Regions from separate parts of the Nonomuraea sp. NPDC049624 genome, predicted to be linked through region 1. Evidence: riboswitches for the same ligand, from Rfam matches in the RefSeq annotation. Region 1 holds a riboswitch; the other holds the start of a gene.
What was found. A riboswitch is a leader RNA that binds a small molecule or an ion and turns the genes downstream of it on or off. The one in region 1 is predicted to bind glycine.
Positions count from the first base shown of each region.

Region 2: linked by a shared signal. The riboswitch ahead of gcvT (glycine cleavage system aminomethyltransferase GcvT) and the one ahead of gcvP (aminomethyl-transferring glycine dehydrogenase) in region 1 are both predicted to bind glycine.

Region 1 is NZ_JBFAOR010000005.1:469,527-477,027, forward strand. Features, by position in the region: gene gcvP (aminomethyl-transferring glycine dehydrogenase) at 1-2,771, opposite strand, end outside; glycine riboswitch at 2,938-3,034, opposite strand; gene AB0J76_RS23145 (MerR family transcriptional regulator) at 3,083-3,703, opposite strand; gene AB0J76_RS23150 (bifunctional nuclease family protein) at 3,851-4,321, opposite strand; gene AB0J76_RS23155 (MerR family transcriptional regulator) at 4,454-5,080, opposite strand; gene AB0J76_RS23160 (FHA domain-containing protein) at 5,104-5,616, opposite strand; gene AB0J76_RS23165 (mannose-1-phosphate guanyltransferase) at 5,878-7,501, opposite strand, start outside.
Region 2 is NZ_JBFAOR010000002.1:197,359-204,859, forward strand. Features, by position in the region: gene AB0J76_RS07160 (3-oxoacyl-ACP reductase) at 1-460, shown strand, start outside; gene AB0J76_RS07165 (gamma-glutamyl-gamma-aminobutyrate hydrolase family protein) at 457-1,146, shown strand; gene AB0J76_RS07170 (M4 family metallopeptidase) at 1,369-3,663, shown strand; gene AB0J76_RS07175 (M28 family peptidase) at 3,735-5,108, shown strand; glycine riboswitch at 5,392-5,489, shown strand; glycine riboswitch at 5,510-5,609, shown strand; gene gcvT (glycine cleavage system aminomethyltransferase GcvT) at 5,644-6,729, shown strand; gene gcvH (glycine cleavage system protein GcvH) at 6,726-7,115, shown strand; gene AB0J76_RS07190 (L-serine ammonia-lyase) at 7,175-7,501, shown strand, end outside.

The sequences.
Region 1 (7,501 bases):
TACGCCTGGTCGATGCGGCGCACGGGCACCCAGTACTTGCCCTCGCGCAGCGATGCCAGCGGGTAGGCCGCCTCGGTCCGCGAGTACGGGTGGGCCCACTCGTCGGCGGTGACCGACTCGGCCGTGTGCGGCGCGTTGCGCAGCGGGTTGTCGGTCGTGTCGTAGTCGCCGGAGGCCACCTTGGCGATCTCACCGCGAATGGCGATCATGGCGTCCACGAACCGGTCGAGCTCGTCGAGGTCCTCGCTCTCGGTCGGCTCGATCATCAGCGTCCCGGCCACCGGGAAGGACATGGTCGGCGCGTGGAAGCCGTAGTCGATCAGGCGCTTGGCCACGTCGTCGACGGTGACGCCGGTCTCCTTGGTGATCTGGCGCAGGTCCACGATGCACTCGTGGGCCACCAGGCCGCCACGGCCGGTGTAGAGCACCGGGTAGTGCGGGGCCAGCCGCCGGGCCAGGTAGTTGGCCGACAGGATGGCCTGCTCGGTGGCCGCGGTGAGGCCCTCGGAGCCCATCATCCGCACGTACGCCCACGAGATCGGCAGGATGCCCGCCGAGCCGTACGGGGCCGCCGAGACCGGGCCGACCGGGCTGCCGTCGCGCAGCGGGTGGCCGGGCAGGTAGGCCGCCAGGTGGCCGCGGACCGCGACCGGGCCGACGCCGGGGCCGCCGCCGCCGTGCGGGATGCAGAACGTCTTGTGCAGGTTGAGGTGGGACACGTCGGCGCCGAACTCACCCGGCTTGGCCAGGCCCACCAGGGCGTTGAGGTTGGCGCCGTCGACGTAGACCTGGCCGCCGGCCTCGTGCACCTTGGCGCACACCTCGGTGATCGACTCCTCGTACACGCCGTGCGTGGACGGGTACGTCACCATGATCGCGGCGAGCTTGTCGCGGTGCTTGGCGATCTTGGCGTCGAGGTCGGCCAGGTCGATGTTCCCGTCGCTGTCGCAGGCCACGACCACGACCCGCATGCCGGCCATGACGGCGCTGGCCGCGTTCGTGCCGTGGGCCGAGGACGGGATCAGGCACACGTCCCGCCCGGTGTCGCCGTTGGCCTGGTGGTAGGCGCGGATGGCCAGCAGGCCGGCGAACTCGCCCTGGGAGCCGGCGTTCGGCTGGATGGAGACGGCGTCGTAGCCGGTCACCTCGGCCAGCCAGCCCTCCAGGGTGCCGATGAGCTCCCGGTAGCCCTCGGTCTGGGCCTCCGGCGCGTACGGGTGCACGCCGGCGAACTCCGGCCAGGTGATCGGCTCCATCTCGGTGGTCGCGTTCAGCTTCATCGTGCACGAGCCGAGCGGGATCATCGAACGGTCGAGCGCGATGTCCTTGTCCTGGAGCCTGCGCAGGTAGCGCAGCATCGCGGTCTCGGAGCGGTGGCTGTGGAAGACCGGGTGGGTCAGGTAGTCCGACTCGCGCAGCAGCCCGTCCGGCAGCGCGTCGGCCTCCAGCGCCACCTCCTCGCGCTCGACGCCGAAGGCGGCCCACACCTTGACCAGCTCGGCCGCGCCGGTCTTCTCGTCGCAGGCGATCGAGACGTGGTCGTCGTCGGCCTGCCACAGGTTGACGCCCCGCTCGGCGGCGGCGGCCACCACCTCGGCGGCCCTGCCGGGCACGCGGACGAGCACGGTGTCGAAGAACTCGCCGTGCACGACCTCCAGGCCGGCCTCGCGCAGCCCGCCGGCCAGCGCGACGGCGTGCCGGTGCACGCGGTGCGCGATCCGGCGCAGGCCCTCGGGGCCGTGGTAGACGGCGTACATGCCGGCGATCACGGCCAGCAGGACCTGGGCGGTGCAGATGTTGCTGGTGGCCTTCTCGCGGCGGATGTGCTGCTCGCGGGTCTGCAGGGCCAGCCGGTAGGCGGGGTCGCCGTCGACGTCGACCGACACGCCGACCAGGCGGCCGGGCATCTGCCGCTGCAGGCCCTCGCGTACGGACATGTAGGCCGCGTGCGGCCCGCCGAACCCGAAGGAGACGCCGAAGCGCTGGGAGGAGCCGACGGCGATGTCGGCGCCCAGCTCGCCGGGGGCGGCCACGAGCGTGAGGGCCAGCAGGTCGGCGGCGGCCACGACGAGCGCGCCCGCCTCGTGCGCCCTGGCGGCCACGTCGCGGAAGTCGCGCAGGCGGCCCGAGGCGCCCGGGTACTGGACGAGCACGCCGAAGCACTCGGGCAGCTCGCCGTCGAGGTCGTGCTCGACCAGCGTGATGCCGAGCGGCTCGGCGCGGGTGGCCAGCACGGCTTTGGTCTGGGGCAGCGTGTCGGCGTCGACGACGAACACGTCGCTCTTGGACTTGCCGGCGCGGCGGGCCAGCGTCATGGCCTCGGCCGCGGCGGTGGCCTCGTCCAGCAGGGAGGCGCCGGCGACGTCGAGGCCGGTCAGGTCGGAGACGACCGTCTGGAAGTTCAGCAGCGCCTCCAGGCGCCCCTGCGAGATCTCCGGCTGGTACGGCGTATAGGCGGTGTACCAGCCCGGGTTCTCCAGCAGGTTGCGCCGGATGACGGCGGGCGTGACGGTGTCGTAGTAGCCCAGGCCGATCATGGAGGTCAGCACCCGGTTGCGGGAGGCCAGTTCGCGCAGCTCGGCGATGGCCTCGGTCTCGCTCGCGGCGGCCGGCAGCTTGAGCCGGTCCTTGACCCTGATGGCCTCGGGCACGGCCACGGCCACCAGATCGCCGACGGACTCGAAGCCCACGGCCTCGAGCATGCGCTGCTGCTCGGACTCCGATGGGCCGATGTGCCTGGACGAGAACGGCGGAGCGGACAGGTCGGTCATGGAGGTTGCCTCCCGAGGCTTGGAGACCGGCGCCAGGGCGCGGGCGAGTGCCGGATCTCCCCCTCTGTCATCGCGACGTCATCGCGACCTGAGAGCTTCACCCCACCGTGGGGCTTGCACCGTCGGTGAGGTGCGCCTGGCGGGCGCACCTGCTTTCCAGAGTTGCCTCACCCGAGCGGTACGGGATGCCTGAGAGATTCCGGGGAGGGTTGCTCCTTCGGCGCCCCAGGACCGAAGCCCAGGGACTCTCCCGCACGGGGTCATCAGCCTTACTCTGTCCTAGATTACTACGGTGTGTTCAGCGGTTCAGCTCACCCCGTGCGGCGTGCGCGACGCCGCTTGGCGAGCTCGTCAGCGGGATGGTCGGCCGGGACGGTGTCCTCGACCGCCGCCCGTTCCCCCGGCAGCTCCGCGAGGGAGCCCTCGACCTCTCGCCAGACCCGGCCGAGCGCGATGCCGAACACGCCCTGGCCGCCCTGGAGCAGATCGATCACCTCGTCGGCCGAGGTGCACTCGTAGACGCTGACACCGTCGCTCATGAGCGTGATCTGCGCGAGGTCGGCGACCCCGCGGTCACGCAGATGCTGCACGGCGGTGCGGATCTGCTGCAACGACACCCCGGTGTCGAGCAGCCGCTTGACGACCTTGAGCACCAGGATGTCGCGGAAGCTGTAGAGCCGCTGCGAGCCCGAGCCGTGCGCGGCTCTTATCGTGGGCTCGACCAGGCCCGTGCGCGCCCAGTAGTCGAGCTGCCTGTAGGTGATGCCGGCCGCCGAGCAGGCTGTGGGCCCGCGGTATCCGATGTCGTCGGGCACGGTCGCAGGCTGCTCGTCGAAGAGCAGGCCCTGCTCTCCGGCACGCTGCCGCGCGCTCTCGCGCCGCACCGGATCTTCCTGGCCGGCCGTCTTTCCCTCGCCGCTGCTGACCGCCACGCGGACCTCCGGCTTTCTCTCATCCCATGGCCTGATCTGGGGGTTCGTAAAGGGCGACCACGGGTTTCACTTGCACCGTAGGACCGTGACCATGCTCAGTCAACGATCCGGCTCGGCGCGTCGTGAAGCGTAAATGCACTGAAATACCTACCCCGCCCTGCCGAAGTCCTCGGGAGTGATCGTGTCAAGGAACTCCCTGAACTTCTCCACCTCGTCCTCCTGGTCGTCAGGGATGATCACACCGGCCTCCTGGACGACCTCTTCGCTGGCGAAGATGCGCGCACCGGTGCGCAGCGCCAGGGCGATCGAGTCGGAGGGCCGGGCGCTGACCTCCACGCCGTTGGAGAACACCAGGTCGGCGAAGAAGATGCCGTCACGCAGGGCCACGATGTTGACCGCGCGCAGCCCGACGCCGAGCGCGCTCAGCACGTCCCTGAACAGGTCGTGCGTGAGCGGCCGGGGCGGCGGCTCCTCGGCCTGCGCCAGGGCGATCGCGGTCGCCTCGGTCATGCCGATCCAGATCGGAAGGAACCGTTCCCCGTGTGCCTCCTTGAGCAAGACGATCGGCTGATTTGTGGGCATCTCAACTCGAACGCCCACGACCTCCATCTGCAACACGGGCTGCTCCGTATTCGACCGGCCGGTCGCCCGGCACAGCTGTTGACTGGGTCGTTTCTGCTACACGCTTGTGTATTTCAACGTAACACCCGGCAGGCGTGGAATGTGCCCCGGCCTTCCAGCTCCGTGCCCTCAACGGCCCAGGACAGACCTGACGCCGAGGCGCACCAGGGAGGCGTGCAGGTCGAGCAGGAGGGTGGACAACTCCCTGGCAGCCTCGTCGGCCTCGCCGATGGCGCCGGGCGCGCGCCGCTTGAGTATGGGCGCGACGGTCTGCTCGACCAGCCCGCACTCCCGCTCGGCGGCGGCCTTGACCGCGCGCAGGTGGCGGGCGTGCAGGCCGAAACGGGCCAGGGCGCCGACGGTGCGCGCGATCTTCAGCGCCTCCTCGTCGTAGCGCCTGGCCACGGGGGCGAGCAGGCCGTAGTCCTCCAGCTCGGCGAGGGTCTCCTCGTCGATGCCGGCCGCCTCCAGCAGCTGGGCCCGGTCGTAGCGGATCTCCTGGGCCTGCTGCACCGCGCGCGGACGGCCGAAGCTCTCGGCCATCCTGTCCTTGATCACCCGAAGCGGCAGGTAGTGGTCGCGCTGCTCGGTCAGGATGAACCGCAACTGCTCGACGTGGAGATGGGTGAACTTGCGGTAGCCCGAGGGGCTGCGCTCGGGCTCGATCAGCCCCTCACCCTCCAAGAAGCGGATCTTGGACACGGTGACGTCGGGGAACTCGCCCTGCAGCAGGGCGAGCACCTCCCCGATGCTCATGTGCGAGCGTGCCGCCTGTGAGCTCATGCGCCGGCGTTGACCCTCATCAGGAAGACGAGGCGGAACTTGCCGATCTGCACCTCGTCTCCGGAGTGCAGGGGGACCTCCTCGATGCGCTCCCGGTTGACGTAGGTGCCGTTGAGGCTGCCCACGTCGCGTACGGAGAACTGGCCGCCGCGGTGGCGGTAGAACTCGACGTGGCGGCGCGAGACGGTGATGTCGTCGAGGAAGATGTCGCTCTCCGGGTGGCGCCCGGTCGTGGTGAGGTCCTTGTCCAGCCGGAACCGGCTGCCCTGGTTGGGCCCTCTGGTCACCGTGAGCAACGCCGTGCCGGGCGGGAGCTGTTCGACCAGCGCCCGTTCGGCCAGGAGCATGTCGCCTGTCTCAGCCTCGTACGCCTCGATTCCCGCGACCGAGATCGTCGACGTGGTGTCCCCGGAGACCTCGGGTCTGGTCAGCGGTGACCCACAGCGGGAACAGAAACGGGCATCCTCGGGGTTGGCGTGCCCGCACTGCGTGCAGTAGACGCTCGGCATCGATCGGCTCGGCCTCCTACCGCGAAGACGCGGCGACGGTGCTGGGGACGCGCCTGCCTTCGCTCTTCAAGTTTGCGAATGCCGCAACTTACGCTGATCAGCGGCAAAGGTCAAGGCGGGGCGCTGGACTGCGGTTCGGACGCTGACAAAGTTACCGCCGCCCCCACCCCGTGGTCCATGCCGCCGCGCGTTTCTACATTACGATCTTGCGGCACTCCGCGCGCACATCTCGGGCGAAGGCTTTTCCGCTACTCTACGTGATCAGACGGCCGCCTGCTCGACCACGCGGGCCCACCGTTCGAGCAACGCCTGCGCGCCGTCCATGTCGGGGGCCTCGGCCCACAGGTCGGTGACCGGCTCGGCGGCGGCGGGCAGGATCAGCACCCACGACCCGTCGTCGCGGGCGACGCGCACGCCGTCGGTGGTGTCCACGCGCCAGCCGTCGGGCTCGGCCTCGGCTGCCTCGATGACCGAGCGCATCACCGCGCCCTTGGCCGCCCACTGGGTCGGGACGCTCCGCCGCAGCAGCTTGACCTCGGGGATCCTGGCGTCGATCTGGCTGAGCGACAGCCGGGTGCGGGCCACCAGCCCCAGCAGGCGCATGAACGCGGCCAGGCCGTCGATGGCCGGGCTGAACTCCGGCACGACGAACCCGCCGCGCCCGTCGGCCGCGAAGATCATGTCGGGGCCCTGGGCGGCGGAGGTCAGGGCGTCGAGCGCGGTCGAGGTCCACTGCACCTGCACGCCGTGGAAGCGGCAGACCTGCTCGGCGACCCGGGTGGTGGTGACCGGCAGGGCCACCCGGCCGCCCCGGCGCTCGGCCGCCACCAGGTCCAGCACGACCAGCAGGGCGCGTTCCTCGCTGATGAGCTGGCCGGTCTCGTCCACCAGCGCGATGCGTTCGCCGACCGGGTCGAAGCGCACCCCGAACGCCGCCCGCGAGGAGCTGACCAGCTCCGACAGGCGTTGCAGGTCGCGGCGGCGCTCGGCCAGCGTCTCGGTGGGCGAGACGTCGTCCAGCCGGGCGTTGACGGTGAGCACCTCGACGCCGGCGCGGCTGAGCAGCGTGGGCATCACCAGGGAGGAGGTGCCGCCGGCGCAGTCGACCACGACCTTCATGTCCTTGACGCCGGTGACGCCGATGGCCCGCATCAGCTCGTGCGTGTAGCCCTCGACGGCCCTGGCCGGGTAGTGCAGCTCGGCGATCTCGCCGGGGAAGGCCCGCCGGTACTCCTGGCGGGAGAAGACGCGCTCCAGCTTGCGCTGGGCGGCCGGGGGCAGGTCGGCGCCGCGGTCGTCCATGATGACGATGTCGACGCTCTGCGGGTCGCCGGGCGTGGTGCGCAGGGCGATGCCGCCGGCGGCCGACTCGCGCGCGGTGTGGAAGCGGGCCACCGGCAGCGGCGCGGCCTCCAGGTCCAGGACGTTGATCGCGGCGGCGGTCAGGGCGCCGATGACGGCCCGCTTGAGCGCCCTGGCGGCCAGCGAGCAGTCGCGGGAGGTGACGACGTAGGCGCCCTTGCGCAGGGTGGTGGCGTACGCGCCGGCCAGCCGGACGCACAGCTCGGCGGTGATCTCGACGTTGACCAGGCCGCTGACCCCGCGCGGGCCGAACAGGTTGCGCTGGCCGCGCGACTCCCAGATGACGCTGGTGTTGACGACCGCGCCGGCCTCGATGGTCTTGAACGGGTAGACCTTGACGCCGCTGGAGACGTACGCCTCGGCCTCGATGACGCACTCGTCGCCGATGACGGCGTTCTCCTCGACGCGGGCGCCGCCCATCACGTCGGTGCTCTTGCCGATGACGCAGCCGCGCAGGTGGGCGCCGGGACCGAGGTAGACGTTGTCGTGGACGACCGCGCGGTGCAGGAAGGCGCCCTCGCGC
Region 2 (7,501 bases), on a different contig from region 1:
CGCCTGGCGCCGCGTCCAGGAGGTGAACCTGACCAGCGTGTACCTGTGCTGCAAGCACGCCATCCCGTACATGCGGCGGCAGGGCAAGGGGTCGATCATCAACACCGCGTCGTTCGTGGCGGTCATGGGGTCGGCCACGTCGCAGATCTCGTACACGGCCTCCAAGGGCGGCGTGCTGGCGATGTCGCGCGAGCTGGGCGTGCAGTTCGCCCGCGAGGGCATCCGGGTCAACGCGCTGTGCCCCGGGCCGGTGAACACGCCGCTGCTGCAGGAGCTGTTCGCCAAGGACCCCGAGCGGGCCCAGCGGCGGCTGGTGCACGTCCCGGTGGGCCGCTTCGCCGAGGCGTCGGAGATCGCCGCCGCCGTGGCGTTCCTGGCCAGCGACGACGCCTCCTTCATCACGGGGGCCGAGTTCCTGGTGGACGGCGGCATCTCCGGCGCGTACGTGACGCCGCTGTGACCCGTCCGGTCATCGGCGTCACGACGTACGTCGAGCCCGCCCGGTTCACCGTGTGGGACCTGCCCGTCGCGCTGCTGCCGTACATGTACGTCGAGAAGATCGTCCAGGCCGGCGGGCAGCCCGTGCTGCTGCCGCCGGCCGGCGATCCCGCCCAGGTCGTGGGGCGGCTCGACGGTCTCGTCCTGGCCGGCGGCGGCGACGTCGACCCGGCCAGGTACGGCCGGGCGGCGCACGAGCGCACCGGCTACGTCCGGGAGTTCCGGGACGAGGCCGAGTTCGCCCTCCTGGCGGCGGCCCTGGAGGCCGGGCTGCCGTTCCTGGGCATCTGCCGCGGGCTGCAGGTGCTCAACGTGCTGCTCGGCGGCACCCTGCACCAGCACCTGCCCGACGTGACCGGGCACACCGGCCACTCCCCCGCGCCCGGCGAGTTCGGCCACCTGCCGGTCACGCCCGTGCCCGGCAGCCGCCTGGCCGAGGCGCTCGGCACGGACCCGGTGGCGGTCCCGCACTACCACCACCAGGCGATCGACCGGCTCGCCCCCGGGCTCACGGTCACCGCCACGTCCGGCGACGGGACGATCGAGGCGGTGGAGCTCGACTCCGGCGGCTTCGCGGCAGCGGTCCAGTGGCACCCGGAGGCGGGCGACGGATCGGCGCTCTTCGAGGCGTTCACGGCGGCCTGCTGAGACCGTTACTGGAAAGCTTCTTTACCTTTTCTGCGCCCTAAAATCCCGCGAAATCCCAGCTCAGAGGGCCATATCACCACGTTATAGGAAATTTGTTGGGTACCGGGTCGCGCCATCCCGGTGTCACCCTGTGTTCATCCCCAGCCGGCCGGGGCTCTTCCACTCCACACCCCCCTGAGGAGCCAGAGAGTGAACCCCAAACTCAGGTTGGGGGCTGCCGCAATGCTCGCGCTAGCCCTGACCACCAGCTCGCTGGTGGGCGCCACGAGCGCCACAGCCCAAGCGTCGCAGGTGGCCGATCCTCCCAGCCCCGACGAGCGCAGGAACGCGATCGCCACCGCACACAACGCGATCCTGGCCGACTCGGCGGCATTGCTGGCATCCGAGCAGGACACGTTCACGCTGACGTCGACCGTCGAAGGCGTCCGCGGCCTGCAGTACCTGACCTACGCCCGTAAGCACGCGGGCCTGCCCGTCTACGGCGGCGACGTGGTCGTCGCCACGGACGCCTCCGGCGCGGTGGTCGACACGGTCGCCACCGGGCAGCGCACGAAGATCGGGATCGGCACGAAGGCGAAGGTCACCGCGGCCCAGGCCGCCGTGACGGCCAGGGCCAAGGTGGCCAGGGTCGAGACCGTCGCCACGCCGGTGCTGTCCGTGCACGCCACCACGACGACCCCGCGGCTGGCCTGGGAGGTGCTCGTCACCGGCGCCAACGCCACCGGTCACGAGACCAAGCTCCACGTCTACGTGGACGCCCTGACCGGCAAGGTCATCGACGACTGGGACGAGGTGCGCGACGGCACCGGCAACAGCTACTACGTCGGCACCGTCACCATCGACACCAGCCCCTCGTACACGATGCGCGACCCCCGCAGGAGCGGTGTGGCGTGCGGCGGCCAGAACGGCACGCCGTACACGAAGACCACCGACACCTGGGGCAACGGCTCGGGCACGAACCTGGAGACCGCCTGCGTCGACGCCCTGTACGCCGCGCAGCGGGAATGGGACATGCTGAGCGCCTGGCTCGGCCGCAACGGCATCAACGGCCAGGGCGGCGGCTACCCGGCCCGCGTCGGCCTGGCCGACGTCAACGCCTACTGGAACGGCCAGTACGGCTCCTTCGGCCACAACTCCGCCAACTCCCAGCAGCTCACGTCGATGGACGTGGTCGGCCACGAGTTCGGCCACGGCATCTTCCAGTTCACCAGCGGCGGCTCGGGCAGCGGCAACGAGACCGGCGGCATGAACGAGTCCACCGGCGACATCTTCGGCGCGCTCACCGAGGCGTACGCCAACAACCCGAACGACCCGCCGGACTACCTGGTCGGCGAGGAGGTCAACCTCTCGGGGTCCGGGCCGATCCGCAACATGTACAACCCGTCGGCCCTCAGCCACCCGAACTGCTACAGCGCCTCCATCCCCAACACCGAGGTGCACGCGGCAGCCGGCCCGCAGAACCACTGGTTCTACCTGGTGGCCGAGGGCACCAACCCCTCGGGCAAGCCCGCCAGCACCCGCTGCGACAACGGCGCCGCGATCACCGGCATCGGCATCCGCAAGGCCGGTGAGGTGTTCATGTCCGCGCTGAACATGAAGACCCAGCCGTGGACGCACGCCAAGGCCAGGGTCGCCACCCTCCAGGCCGCCAAGACCCTGTACCCGGGCAGCTGCACCGAGTTCAACGTGGTCAAGAACGCCTGGGACGGCGTCAGCGTACGGGCCCAGTCCGGCGAGCCGACCTGCACGCAGGGCAGCAACGACTTCTCGGTCAACCTGAACCCCGCCTCCGGCAGCGTCACCCCCGGCCAGAGCACCACGACCACGGTGAGCACCACCGTGACCGGCGGCTCGGCGCAGTCGATCACCCTGCGGACCGGCACCCTGCCGGCCGGCGTGACCGCCTCGTTCAGCCCGGCCACCATCACCGCGGGGCAGAGCTCGACGCTGACGATCACCACCTCGGCGAGCAGCCCGCAGGGCACCCACTCGATCGCCATCACGGCCGACGGCGCCGACGTGGACCGCCAGGCCACCTACAACCTGCAGATCGGGCAGAGCTCGCCGAACGACTACTCCTTCGGCGTGACCCCGTCGTCGGCCTCGGTGCAGGCCGGTCAGTCGGCCACCGCCACGGTCAGCACGCAGGTCACCGCCGGCCAGGCGCAGAGCATCGCCCTGTCGGCGAGCAACGTGCCCGCGGGCGTGACGGTCAGCTTCAGCCCGTCCACGATCACCGCCGGGCAGTCGTCCACGGTGACGTTCGCGACCACGAGCGGCGTGACGCCCAGCACGTACACGATCAGCCTGAACGCCGACGGCGCGAGCGCCGACCACTCGGCCTCCTTCAGCCTGACGGTGGGCGGCGGCCAGGGCACCACGTGGCAGACGTACACGGCCTACACGGCCGGACAGACCGTCACCTACCAGGGCGCCAGCTACCGCTGCCTGCAGTCTCACACGAGCCTGCCGGGCTGGGAGCCGCCCAACACCCCTGCCCTCTGGCAGCCGGTCTAAGTCGCACGACCTGGGCGGCCACGCCGGGGTGGCCGCCCAACCCCCTTGAGGAGCCACAGAACGTGAACGCCATGCTCAGGCTGGGCGCCGCGGCCACCGCCGCGTTGGCCCTGACCCTCACCACGCCGGCCGGACCGGCCGGCGCCGCCGCCGACCCCGCGCCCGACATCCCCGTCGCGAACGTGACGGCGCATCTGAGCCAGTTGCAGTCCATCGCCACGAGCAACGGCGGCAACCGCGCCTCGGGCAGGCCGGGCTTCACCGCCTCGATGAACTACATCAAGGGCAAGCTGGACGCGGCCGGCTTCACCACCCGCGTGCAGAACTTCAGCGGCGGCAGCAACCTGATCGCCGACTGGCCGGGCGGCCCGGCCAACCAGACCGTGATGCTCGGCGCCCACCTCGACAGCGTCGCGGCCGGCCCCGGGATCAACGACAACGGTTCCGGCTCGGCCGCGCTCCTGGAGAACGCCCTCACCCTCGCCGCCCGCAAGCCCACCCTCACCAAGCACGTGCGGTTCGGCTGGTGGGGCGCCGAGGAGGCGGGCATGGTCGGGTCCAGGTACTACGTGCAGAACGGCGGCGCGAGCGGCGTCGAGGTGTACCTGAACTTCGACATGATCGCCTCGACCAACGCCGGCTACTTCGTCTACGACGACGACGCGGCGATCCAGCGCACCTTCAACGACTACTTCGCCACCATCGGCCTGCAGACCGAGGGCGACAGGGAGGGCGACGGCCGCAGCGACCACGCCTCGTTCAAGAGCGCGGGCGTCCGGGTCGGCGGCCTGGCCACGGGGGCCGGGGCGGTCAAGAGCTCGGCCCAGGCCGCCAAGTGGGGCGGCTCGGCCGGGCAGGCGTTCGACCGCTGCTACCACAGCGCCTGCGACAGCTACCCGAGCGCCATCAACACCACGGCGCTCGACCGCAACTCCGACGCCATCGCGTACGCCATATGGAAGCTCGCCGTGGGCACCAGCACGCCCACGGAGAACGACTACTCGATCTCGGTGACCCCGTCGTCGGCATCGGTCCAGGCCGGTCAGTCGGCTACCGCGGCGGTCAGTACCCAGGTCACGTCCGGCCAGGCGCAGAGCGTCGCGCTCTCCGCCGGGAACGTGCCGAGCGGGGTCACCGTCTCCTTCAGCCCGTCCACGGTGCAGGCGGGCCAGTCGTCCACCGTCACGATCGCCACCACCAGCGGCGTCGCGGCGGGGACGTACACGATAGGGATCAACGGCGACGGGACGACGGCGGACCACTCCGCGTCCTTCACCCTGACCGTCGGAGGGGACGGCCAGGGCACCACCTGGACGGCCTACAAGTCGTACACGGCCGGAGACGTCGTCACCTACCAGGGGGTCAGCTACCGCTGCCTCCAGGCGCACACCAGCCTGCCGGGCTGGGAGCCGCCGAACGTGCCCGCCCTCTGGGCACGGGCCTGATCCGGCCTGACCTCAGGGTCTGATCCTCGGACCTGATCCACGGGCCTGATCCTCGGGCCCGAGCCCCGCGCGGGCCGGTCACCGCCGGCCCGCCCCGAGCTGCCGCGTGCGAGCTGACCTGCCATGACCGGCTCGCGCGCGGCCACCAACGCGGCCGCGACCCCGCCTCTCCGGGGCCGCGGCCGCTTTTCGCTGCGTGCGGGATGTCGCGGATGCGGCGGATGGCGGAGGGCGAAGCGCGACAACACCCCCATGACGGCACTAGGCTGACGGACATCACCGGCGAAACCGTGCGGGAGAGCACCCTGACAGCCGGTCAGGGTCCCTGAAGGAGCAAGCCCTCCCCGCGAACCTCTCAAGGCAAAGGACCGCGCGGCAGCCCTGTAAGGCGTTCTTACGGGGAGGTGACCTCTGGAAAGCAGGCCCTCGGGGCCTCGCCGAAGGTGAAAGTCCGGTAAAACTCGGGCGAAGCTCTCAGGCATCCATGACAGAGGGGGAGGATGCTGGCATCCAATCCTGTCCTGAGGTGCGACAAATGTCCCGACCTACGCCGCTACGAGACGTCCACGAGGCCCTAGGCGCCACGCTGACCGACTTCGCCGGATGGCTCATGCCGCTCCGGTACGGCAGCGAGTCGGCGGAGCACAAAGCCGTCCGCGAGGCGGCCGGGCTGTTCGACCTCTCGCACATGGGCGAGATCTTCCTGACCGGTCCGCAGGCCGCAGAGGCCCTCGACTACGCGCTGGTCGGCCACCTGTCGGCGCTCGCGCCCGGCCGGGCCAGGTACACGATGATCGTGGACGAGCGCGGCGGGGTGCTCGACGACCTCATCGTCTACCGGCTGGCGGACGAGGAGTTCATGGTGGTGGCCAACGCCTCGAACTCCGACAAGGTCGCGGATGAGCTGAAAAATCGTACTAAGTCGTATGACGTGGCGGTCGATGACCGCTCCCAGCAGTACGCCCTCATCGCGATCCAGGGCCCGAAGGCCCAGGAGATCCTGGCCACGCTCACCGACGCCGACCTCGACAATCTCAAGTACTACGCGGGCCTGCCCGGCGTGGTCGACGGCCGCCAGGCGCTCATCGCCCGCACCGGCTACACCGGCGAGGACGGCTTCGAGCTGTTCGTCGCCAACCAGGACGCCGTGCCGCTCTGGCGCGCCCTGGAGGCCGCGGGCGAGCCGCACGGGCTGCGGGCCGCCGGTCTGTCCAGCCGCGACACCCTCAGGCTGGAGGCCGGCATGCCGCTCTACGGCAACGAGCTGAGCTCCGACCTGACCCCGTTCGACGCGGGGCTGGGCAGAGTGGTGAAATTCGACAAGCCCGGTGACTTCGTCGGCAGGGCGGCACTGGAGGCGGTCAAGGACGACCAGCCCCGCCGCCGCCTCGTCGGCCTGGTCGCCCAGGGCCGCCGGGTGCCGCGTCACGGCTACCCGGTCACCCGCGACGGCGCCGTCGTCGGCGAGGTCACCAGCGGTGCGCCCTCCCAGACCCTGGGCAAGCCCATCGCGATGGCCTACGTGGACGCCGGGGCCGACACAGGTCTGGCCGTGGACATCCGGGGCAGCCATGAACCTATGGACCTGGTCGAGCTGCCCTTCTACAGGAGGAACAAGTGAGCAACATCCCTGACGACCTGAACTACACCAAGGAGCACGAGTGGGTGTCGGGCGTGGACGACGGCATCACCGTGACCGTCGGCATCACGGCCTTCGCCGCCGAGGCTCTTGGTGACGTCGTCTTCGTGCAGCTCCCCGAGGTCGGTTCGACCGTCGAGGCGGGTGACTCGGTCGGCGAGGTGGAGTCCACCAAGTCGGTGAGCGAGATCTACGCGCCCGTCGGCGGCGAGATCGTCGAGGTGAACTCGGCCGTGGCCGACGACCCGTCGCTGGCCAACAGCGACCCGTACGGCGACGGCTGGATGTTCCGCGTCCGCATGGAGGGCGACGCGGAGGACCTGCTGTCCGCCGAGGAGTACACGGCGCTCACCTCAGGCGAGTCCTGACACCAACGCCGGGGCCCGCGGCGGGCCCCGGCACTTCCTGAACTGAAGGGCGCCCATCAATGGCGATCAGCGTCTTCGACCTCTTCAAGATCGGCATCGGACCGTCCAGCTCCCACACGGGCGGCCCGATGGCCGCCGCGCACAAGTTCGCCCGCGGGCTGCACGACGACGGCCTGCTCCCCCGCGTGGCCCGCGTCGAGGTCATCCTGTACGGCTCGCTCGGCCTGACCGGCAAGGGCCACGGCAGCGACAAGGCGGTGCTGCTCGGCCTGTCCGGTGAGAAGCCGGAGCTGGTCGACGTCGACTCCGTCGACGCCCGCCTGGCCGAGATGCGCGCCTCGGGCACGGTCAAGCTCTACGGCGAGCACGAGATCCCCTTCGTCGTG